Regions from separate parts of the Polycladomyces subterraneus genome, predicted to be linked through region 1. Evidence: predicted binding sites of a transcription regulator. Region 1 holds the regulator's gene; the other holds the start of a gene.
What was found. The regulator Rex, encoded in region 1, represses fermentation and respiration genes when NADH is low (regulators of the CRP and FNR family bind a similar motif). The targets are predictions, from matches to a motif close to TTGTGAAATATTTCACAA.

Region 1 (4,428 bases):
TGGGGGTTTGTATCCGCCATTGCTGTGGGCTTGTTAGTCAATAAACTGATGGGGATCCGGGTGTCCGCCGAGGAAGAGGAGCAAGGTCTTGATCCGGTGTATCACGGCATCGCTTCTGATGAGTCGGTGAAGGAGTCGCAAACGGCGCTGAGTGCGGTGCGTGCTCGGGCGTCGGCTTCATCGGGTAGTTTGGCGTCGAGAGGCTGAGCGCCATAGTGATATTTTGTTACCCTCTTAGGCAGATTCATACCTTATCTGTCTGAGAGGTTTTTTGTGAAAAAGCGAAGCACAATCATACCTCTCATCATGCAAGAAATCCGGCGAAGGGCGGATGTGGAACGAGCAGGGAAAGTAATGTGGATAGTATTCACCAGACAAACTTGAGTGATCTCCTGATTTCAGGAACTGTTTTGGTCCGTCATCAACCACATAGGGTGAAGATCGAAAGAGTCGTTCCAACAGAGAACAATGGAATGGCTATTTTTGTTTTGAGGGCATGATACGTCTCTTTTCGATACAATAATGAAAAATGGATCAAGAAGAATGCTGTTGGAAAGACAGGGGGCACTACGCCGTGGATCAAAAAGAAGAAAAGAAACGGTTGCGAACGCGATTGCTCGAATTACGGCAGGAGTTGGACGCAGAGAAAGCGCGGCGGTGGTCGCGGGCCATCACGGAAACCTTGGTGGACCTAGAATCGTTTCGACGTGCCAGTACCGTCTTTTTTTACCTCCCCTTTCGGAAAGAGGTGGATACGTGGGATGCGATCCGGGTTGCATGGCAAGCGGGCAAGCGCGTGGTGGTGCCTAAAGCGGACACAAAAGCGAAAACGATGGAATTGTATGCGATCCAACCTGATACACCGTTGATCGAGGGGGCATACGGGATCTTGGAACCGCCAGCGAAGCCCGACAGTCGCGTGATCCCCGCCGCTGTGGACTTGGCCGTGGTGCCGGGGGTCGGATTTGATGAACAGGGATACCGCCTCGGTTATGGGGGCGGCTATTATGACCGGTTCTTCTTAGGTGCGGGAGCTGGCATGATCCGGATTGGTGTGGCTTATCCGTTTCAAATGGTGGAAACGGTGTTCCCCGAAGCGCACGATCAACGGATGCATGTCATCATCACGGCGGAGCGGGTATGGTATTGTGCCGATGTAACTGATCTGTGACTTCCCGGAGAGATCTACCGTTAAAATAGACAGGAGGGGAAGGAAGATGAAGAGCAAGCTAAAAGAAGTACGGACCCAAGAAGCGGTCGGGTTGGTGTTGGCACATGATCTGACGGCGGTCGTTCCCGGTAAGTTCAAGGGACCGCTGTTTCGCAAAGGACATACCATTCGTGAAGAGGATATCGAAAAATTGCTGAACATCGGTAAAGAGCACGTATACGTATTGGAACTGGCCGAAGGGGAACTGCACGAAGATGATGCGGCGCATCGGATCGCTCGTGCTGCGATGCGCTCGAATGAGGTGCTGGAGCTGACTTGTCCGAAGGAGGGGAAAGTAGACATCGTTTCGCGGGTTGACGGATTGCTTCGGGTGGATGTCCCGACGTTGACAGCGATCAACCGTGTAGAACACGTGGTTCTGTCCACGTTGAAAACGCACACGCCGGTCCGGAAGGGACAACAGGTGGCCGCAGCCCGCGTGATCCCGTTGGTGGTGCCGGAAAGCCGAATCAAGCAAGTGGAGACGATTGCCGGTCGGCAGGAACACCCCGTGCTGGAGGTGTTGCCCTTCCGTCCGCACCGGGTCGGTGTGGTGACGACCGGAAGCGAGGTGTATCACGGTCGGATTCAGGATCGCTTCGGGCCGGTCGTAAGGGAAAAGGTGGAACGGTACGGTTCCAAAGTGATCGGTCAGACGTTTGCCGATGACAACAAGGAGATGATCGCCCAACAAATTAAGGCATTTGTCGATCAGGGGGCTGACTTAATTCTCGTCACCGGCGGTATGTCGGTAGACCCGGACGATCGCACACCGGGTGCCATCGCGGATCTGGGAGCCGACATTGTCAGTTACGGCACCCCGATGTTGCCTGGGTCGATGTTGTTGATCGCTTACTACCGAGGGATTCCGCTGATGGGGCTTCCCGGATGCGTGTTGCACGATCCGTTCACTTCGTTTGACGTCTTTTTGCCACGTATCCTGGCAGGTGAGAAAATCACGCGGGAGGATATCATCACATTGGGGCACGGCGGCCTACATGCGTGTTGACCTTGCAGGCGAAATGGCTCCGTTGTATGATGTTGATAGCAACACTTTGTGAAATTTGCACGATCGGCAAATAAGAAAACACACGGTCTCAACAGACCGTTCGGGTATGGAGGCAAAAATGGCTGATCAGAAGATTCCCCAAGTCACCGCGAAGCGGTTACCCTTGTATTATCGGTATTTGGAGAAGTTGCACGCCATCGGGAAGCAACGCGTTTCTTCTGCCCAGCTGAGCGAAGCCTTGCAGATCGACCCGGCAACCATTCGACGTGATTTTTCGTATTTGGGAGAGTTGGGGAAGAAGGGATACGGGTACAACGTCAATTATCTGCTTCAGTTTTTGCGGGATTTCCTCAAGCAGGACGAAGTGACCAACGTGGTCCTGATCGGTGTCGGTAATCTGGGCACGGCGTTGTTGCGGTACAATTTCTACCGCAGTCACAATACCAAGATCGTAGCGGGATTTGATATCGATTCCAACAAAGTGGGGAAAGAGATTGACGGCATCCCGATTTTTTCGATCGATCGTTTTGCGGAAGTGAAGGAACTGCACAACGTTGAGGTAGCGATCCTGACGGTGCCGGCCAATGTCGCCCAGCAAGTCACAGACCGCATCGTAGCTGCGGGCATTCGGGGGATCTTGAACTTTACGCCTGCTCGGCTGACCGCGCCACCCAATGTACGGATCCACCACATCGATTTGACCACGGAATTACAGACTTTGATCTATTTCCTGAAAAAGTTTCCGCCAGAAGAAAATCGCGAAACCCCATCCGTAGACCACCTGTGATGTGGGAGAACAGGGTGGACATACGGTTGAAAACAGTGAGGGAAGGTTTGACCAACGATGGATGATCAGACTCAGCCGTTGACGGAGCACTTGGCCGAATTGCGCAAACGGATCATATGGGTGTTGATATTCTTTTTCATCTTTCTTGTTGTGGGGTTTCTATACGCGGGGTCGATTATCGAGTGGGTGAAAAAGGATGTGCCCGCCAACATCTCATTTCATATCTTTTCACCTGGTGAGGCGTTCCGCATCTACATGGGATCGGCGTTTCTCATCGCGGTGATCTTTACGGTGCCCGTTGCGCTGTATCACATTTGGAGATTTGTCGAACCTGGTTTGCGTCCGCGCGAACGCCAAGTGACACTCAGCTATATTCCACTTGCGATCCTTTTGTTTTTCGGCGGGCTGATTTTTGCCTACAAGGTGATTTTTCCATATGTGATCGGGTTCTCAGCCAATTTGACGCGAGAGTTGGGGGCCCAGGAGACATACGGGTTGTATGATTATTTCCGATTTATGTTCAACATCATCTTTCCGATCGCGTTTTTCTTTGAGCTGCCGATTTTGGTCATGTTTTTGACGCGGCTCTCCATCATCACACCTGCATTTTTGCAGAAGGCCCGCCGGTTTGCCTATTTGGTGCTGGTGGTGTTCTCCACTTTGATTTCGCCGCCCGATATTGTCACCAACATTTTAATTGCCTTGCCGATGATTGTGCTGTATGAGATCAGTGTGGTCATCTGCATATGGATGTACCGTCGGATGCAGCGGGAGGCGGAAATGGAAACGGAAAAGAATGATGACAGCGAGTCGTCGGCATAACCATCAATGTACGACCGATTGATTGCGGCCCGCCCGATCACGCGGGGATATGGTGGGGGGCGGGAGACGACTTTTCACGCTTCTTGTATGAAGAAATGGACCAGGTCTGCTCACAGCGGGTGCGTGGCAAAAGTACACGCCGGCACCCCGTTTTTTTGTGCTCGGAATCGGGATATTCACAGCAGCTTCCACTCCCGTCCAACATCAATTTTTTTACAATTGAGGTCTTGCAAAACAAGTTCCATATGCATATCATTATAATTGGTGTTAGCACTCAGTTTGGTTGAGTGCTAACAAACCCCGACAAAATGCGCTCGTGAAGGAGGGTGTTTCCCATGATCAAACCCTTGGGCGATCGCGTGGTGATCGAAGCGATCGAAAAAGAAGAAAAAACGGCCAGCGGCATCGTTTTGCCGGAAACGGCGAAAGAAAAGCCGCAAGAAGGTAAGGTTATCGCTGTGGGTACCGGTCGTTATGAAAACGGCGAAAGAATCGCGCTGGAAGTAAAAGAAGGCGACCGCGTCATCTTCTCCAAATACGCGGGCACCGAAGTGAAAGTGGGAGATAAAGAATATCTCATCCTGCGCGAAAACGATATCC
Region 2 (4,428 bases), on a different contig from region 1:
CCATCAGCCCAATGTTTGCTCCTACAGTACAAAAGCGAAGCAGAATTGACAGGGTAAAGCGCCAGGGAAATGGTCGTTGAAATTGAAACAAACGGACGATCACCCTCCAGAGCGACAACTGTGTCTGTCTATTTTTCGGTGTCATCCTCTGTATCACCAGTCTGCTCACGCTTCTTCACCTCCGGCATACGCGGTGCGTAATCGCCGATACATTCCTTGAACAGCCATCAGTTCCGTGTGGGTTCCTTGTTCAACAATCTTTCCGTCTTCCATTACAATGATCCGATTCGCCCGCTTCACCGTGCTCAGACGATGAGCAACCACAATCACCGTGCGCCCCGCAAGAAGCCGCGCGATCCCTTCCTGCATCGAACATTCGGTTTCCGGGTCAAGGTGGGCGGTAGGTTCATCGAGCAGCACCAGCGGAGAGTCCTTGAGCAAAGCCCGTGCCACCGCCAATCTTTGGATCTGCCCCCCGCTTAAACCGTATCCGCCTTCACCTAAGGGGGTGCTATACCCTTGGGGCAAAGAGATAATCCAATCATGTGCCTTTGCCGTACGCGCAGCCGAAATAACCTCCTCCATAGAAGCGTTGGGACGAGCCAGGAGCAAATTATCCATAACGGTGCCGGCAAAGATATGCGTGTGTTGACGTAACACCGCCATTTGTCTTCGCCATTCCTCGATTGGCCAATCACTTAACGATTGACCGTTGATACGGATCTCCCCAGCCGTTGGGCGCAAAAAACCCTGCAATAGGTCGAGGAGCGTGCTTTTACCCGCTCCACTGGGCCCGACCAGCGCCAGTGTTTCACCGGGGTGAACAGTTAGATTGATATCGTGTAATATTGGCGGCAATCCGGGATCGTATGAAAAAGTGACATGGACGAAATCAATTGTGAACGGATCATTCCGCGATCCATGATGTGTTGGTATCCACGGTGCCCTCTTTGGCCCGTGTTTGGGTTGCAAATCCCTGTGGAGATCTTTATCAGATGCACAGGATACACGCACATCCTTTTCGATCTTCCAACCTTCCTGTACCAGGCTGGGCGATTTGGCTTCGAGAATCTCGAATATTCTTCCGGCAGCAGTCACTCCGTTGAGACCTGCATGAAACTCGCTCCCCAGTGCCCGAAGGGGCTGAAAAAATTCAGGTGTCAACAACAGGATCAAAAAAGCCGTGAAAAAGGGCATACGATCAGAAACCAAGCGTAAGCCGAGTGTAACGGCGACAACTGCTGTGCTTAGCGTAGCAAATAATTCCAGTAAAAAAGAAGACAAAAAAGCAACCCGAAGGGTACGCATCGTCGCCAAGCGATAGGCTTCACTTGCACGCCCCATCCACTCCGCCCGAGCGCGGCTGCGTCCAAAAACCTTCAGCGTGGTCAAGCCTTCCAAGACATCAAGAAACCGTGCAGCGAGCAAGCTTAATTGCTGCCATTGACGCGAGCTGGCCGATTCTGCCGCTTTGCCGATCAAAATCATAAAGAATATGATCAATGGCGCAGCCACTGCAAGAATGAACGACGTTAAACTGTCGCGTGTCAGCACGAAACCGAAAATGGCCAACGGCATCAACGCCGACAGTGCCATTTGCGGAAGATATCGGGATAAAAAGCTTTCCAACTGTTCAATTCCGGTCATCGCCGTGTTGACCAACTCGCCGCGTTGCTCTTGGGCTGTCCAAACCGGCCCAAGACGCAACAGATGTGCGATCAGCCGGCGACGCAAATCCGTTTTTACACGCACAGCCAGATGCGCTGCGACCGCCTGATCCAGCCAAGTGAGAACACCGCGGGTGATGATAAGACCGCATAAGATCCAAAGCCAAGGACTGACCTGATGCAATGGAGCGTGCTCCAAAAACACAGCGTTGACCACGCGGGCCAGGTAATAGGCCTGAAGGATCAACAGCACTCCGCTCGTCAACCCTACTCCCACAGTGACGGCCAGAAGCACGCGAACCATTCGTATTTGTCGTACAAGCTGCTTGATATGTATACGAATTTCCTTCAAATGTCGAAGCCCCTCCACTCACCGAATCAACGGTGGCAAAATGATCATTGGCCACTATTGATCATTTTTGCCGTTCACGATGGTCATATACCATTAGGATTTTCCATTGGGACTTCTAGCAATTTGTTGTGCCATCTGTGCCATCGTTTGGAATCTTGAATCGCTGTAGACAACTTGTCATGAGACGAGTAGTTGCTTCTTTCAAGAACCGCGGAGCGGACATAATGGCATTCAATACGGTTTTATCATGATGCATAAGTGGGTTTGTAAATCAGTTCACATGGTTTTCATTCACCCATGCTTTCACTTTTAAGATTAGTCACGTGATAAAACGTTTATCGTAATGCTGAGTTTCTGTGAACATCCCCCTTTATGTGAAATTTATCACATTCATTTCGATCCGTATGACTTATGCTAATGTACACAGACCAAATTTCAGTTTCACTTTGGGAGTGTGAAACCTTCGGAGAAATAGGTAAAAATTGGCGTCATGGCTCCTGCTTTAAAGGGGCGTAAACATCGAGGCTCATGATAACACGTTGATTAGAATGTATAAAGCGAAAAGGGGGATTCGCTTCATGAATTATGTCATTCGTGGGAATAACCTTGAAGTGACGGATGCTTTGCGGAGTTTTATCGAAAAAAAGATCAGCCGTCTGGAAAAGTATTTCAACACCCCTCCTTCCGCCGATGCACACATCTCCCTCAGCGTGATCCGCGATGATCACAAGGTGGAAGTGACGATTCCTTTTCCGGGCGTGCTGGTTCGCGCGGAAGAAAAAAGCGCGGACATGTATGCTTCCATCGATCTGGTCGTGGAAAAATTGGAACGTCAGATCCGGAAGTACAAAACCAAGATCAACCGCAAACTCCGTCAGGAAGGAAGCCTCCGTTCGCAGCTTGTTGAAAACGAAAACACAACAAACGCTTTCGTGAATGGGGAAGACGTACCTATCGAAGTGGTTCGTACGAAGCGTTTTCACTTGAAACCGATGGATGTGGAAGAAGCCATCATGCAAATGGAACTGCTCGGACATCACTTCTTTGTGTTCTCCAATGCAGAGACTGATAAAGTGAACGTAGTATACCGCAGAAAAGACGGGCGTTACGGTTTGATCGAGCCAGAGTGAGGATATGAAAATATAAGGAAATTGAGTTTCAGGTATAATGCCCTGCTGAGAAACAAAAGGGTGAAGCCGGAAAACACCTCTGCCCCCAAAAGAATTGAAAGGAACACAGAAAGGCCACCAGGAGTGAACAGCTCCACGGGAAATGTGGCTGAGCAAGTGATGGAATTAACCGACTGTAAGGGTGTCGATGTAGCGATTGAGGCTGTCGGTTTCCCGGTGACTTTTGACATCTGTCAGCAACACGGCAAGCCTGTCGAATTGCACCTGGAACAATTGTGGATTCGCAATGTCAAGATCACGACAGGGCTGGTTAGTACGAGCACGACACCGATGCTGATCAAAACGGTGCAGTCCGGGAAGATCAAACCACAACAGTTGGTCACCCACCGTTTTCCGCTAGACCAGATTATGCAGGTGTACGAGGTATTTCGCAATGCAGCCAAAGAAAAAGCGATGAAAGTGATTTATACCATGATTGACTCTTTGGACAAAGGAACGGTTCAAATCGTCTCCTTTGTCCGTTTTTGTTGCGTTCCCCCAGACAGTTCACCGCTTTGTAAGAATGCAGTTTGTGGATAAAGTGATGCGGGCTCCGATTTTCCGTCTGAAGGTCCGCATTCGACGAGAAAATGGGGCCCGCCATACGAGCGACAATTGAGCGCTTGCGAAACAGGAGCGAGAGGATAAACGGCGCACCCGAACACGAATGGTTCACCACATTTCAAGCATGAAGATTACAACCAGTTTGGGAACCTGTTTTTATAACGAGCAAGCTGGAATCTTGTATCGCTTCAATATCATGTTCCTCATACGGATTCATGTGAAGGAAGGAACCCGCTTTTAAGTGGAATCGTTGGTCAGATACACCAAACCATACTTCTCCGCTGATCACAAAAACGAGCACATGACAATTCGCATGGTGTCGGGGAATTTTTTTCCCCGCTTTTAATTGCAGGTTCACAACGATTCCTTGGTCAAACTCCAACACTTGAGTACGGGCAACCCCTTTTTCACCAGCAATTCCTTGTTTCATCTCAACGACAGTCATTGAAATCATTCTTTTCTGGTTGATGTATGAAGATGGACATCATGGGCGATCGCCGTTTTTTCCTCTTGAGTCAAAATCACGCTAAACAATGGGAACAGGTAATGATCCTCCTTCTCAATATGTTTTTTTAACAGATAGGCAAGCAGCCCCATTTTTTGTATGAGTTCATGTGAAGGGTTTTCGGGATCATGATTTTGAAACAGGGCCATTGCTTCTTGATAATGTTTCCGG

Region 2: the regulator Rex is predicted to act here: its motif matches at 2,284-2,301, upstream of cydD (thiol reductant ABC exporter subunit CydD).

What each region holds. Positions count from the first base shown of each region.
Region 1 covers NZ_JANRHH010000041.1:2,144-6,571, reverse strand. Annotated here, with positions in the region: gene NWF35_RS11530 (ammonium transporter) at 1-207, shown strand, start outside; gene NWF35_RS11525 (5-formyltetrahydrofolate cyclo-ligase) at 575-1,171, shown strand; gene NWF35_RS11520 (molybdopterin-binding protein) at 1,218-2,219, shown strand; gene NWF35_RS11515 (redox-sensing transcriptional repressor Rex) at 2,338-3,006, shown strand; gene tatC (twin-arginine translocase subunit TatC) at 3,064-3,828, shown strand; gene groES (co-chaperone GroES) at 4,164-4,428, shown strand, end outside.
Region 2 covers NZ_JANRHH010000031.1:126,705-131,132, forward strand. Annotated here, with positions in the region: gene cydC (thiol reductant ABC exporter subunit CydC) at 1-145, opposite strand, end outside; gene cydD (thiol reductant ABC exporter subunit CydD) at 166-2,019, opposite strand; gene hpf (ribosome hibernation-promoting factor, HPF/YfiA family) at 2,598-3,149, shown strand; gene NWF35_RS07655 (MDR/zinc-dependent alcohol dehydrogenase-like family protein) at 3,273-3,728, shown strand; gene NWF35_RS07660 (cupin domain-containing protein) at 3,871-4,182, opposite strand; gene NWF35_RS07665 (hemerythrin domain-containing protein) at 4,203-4,428, opposite strand, start outside.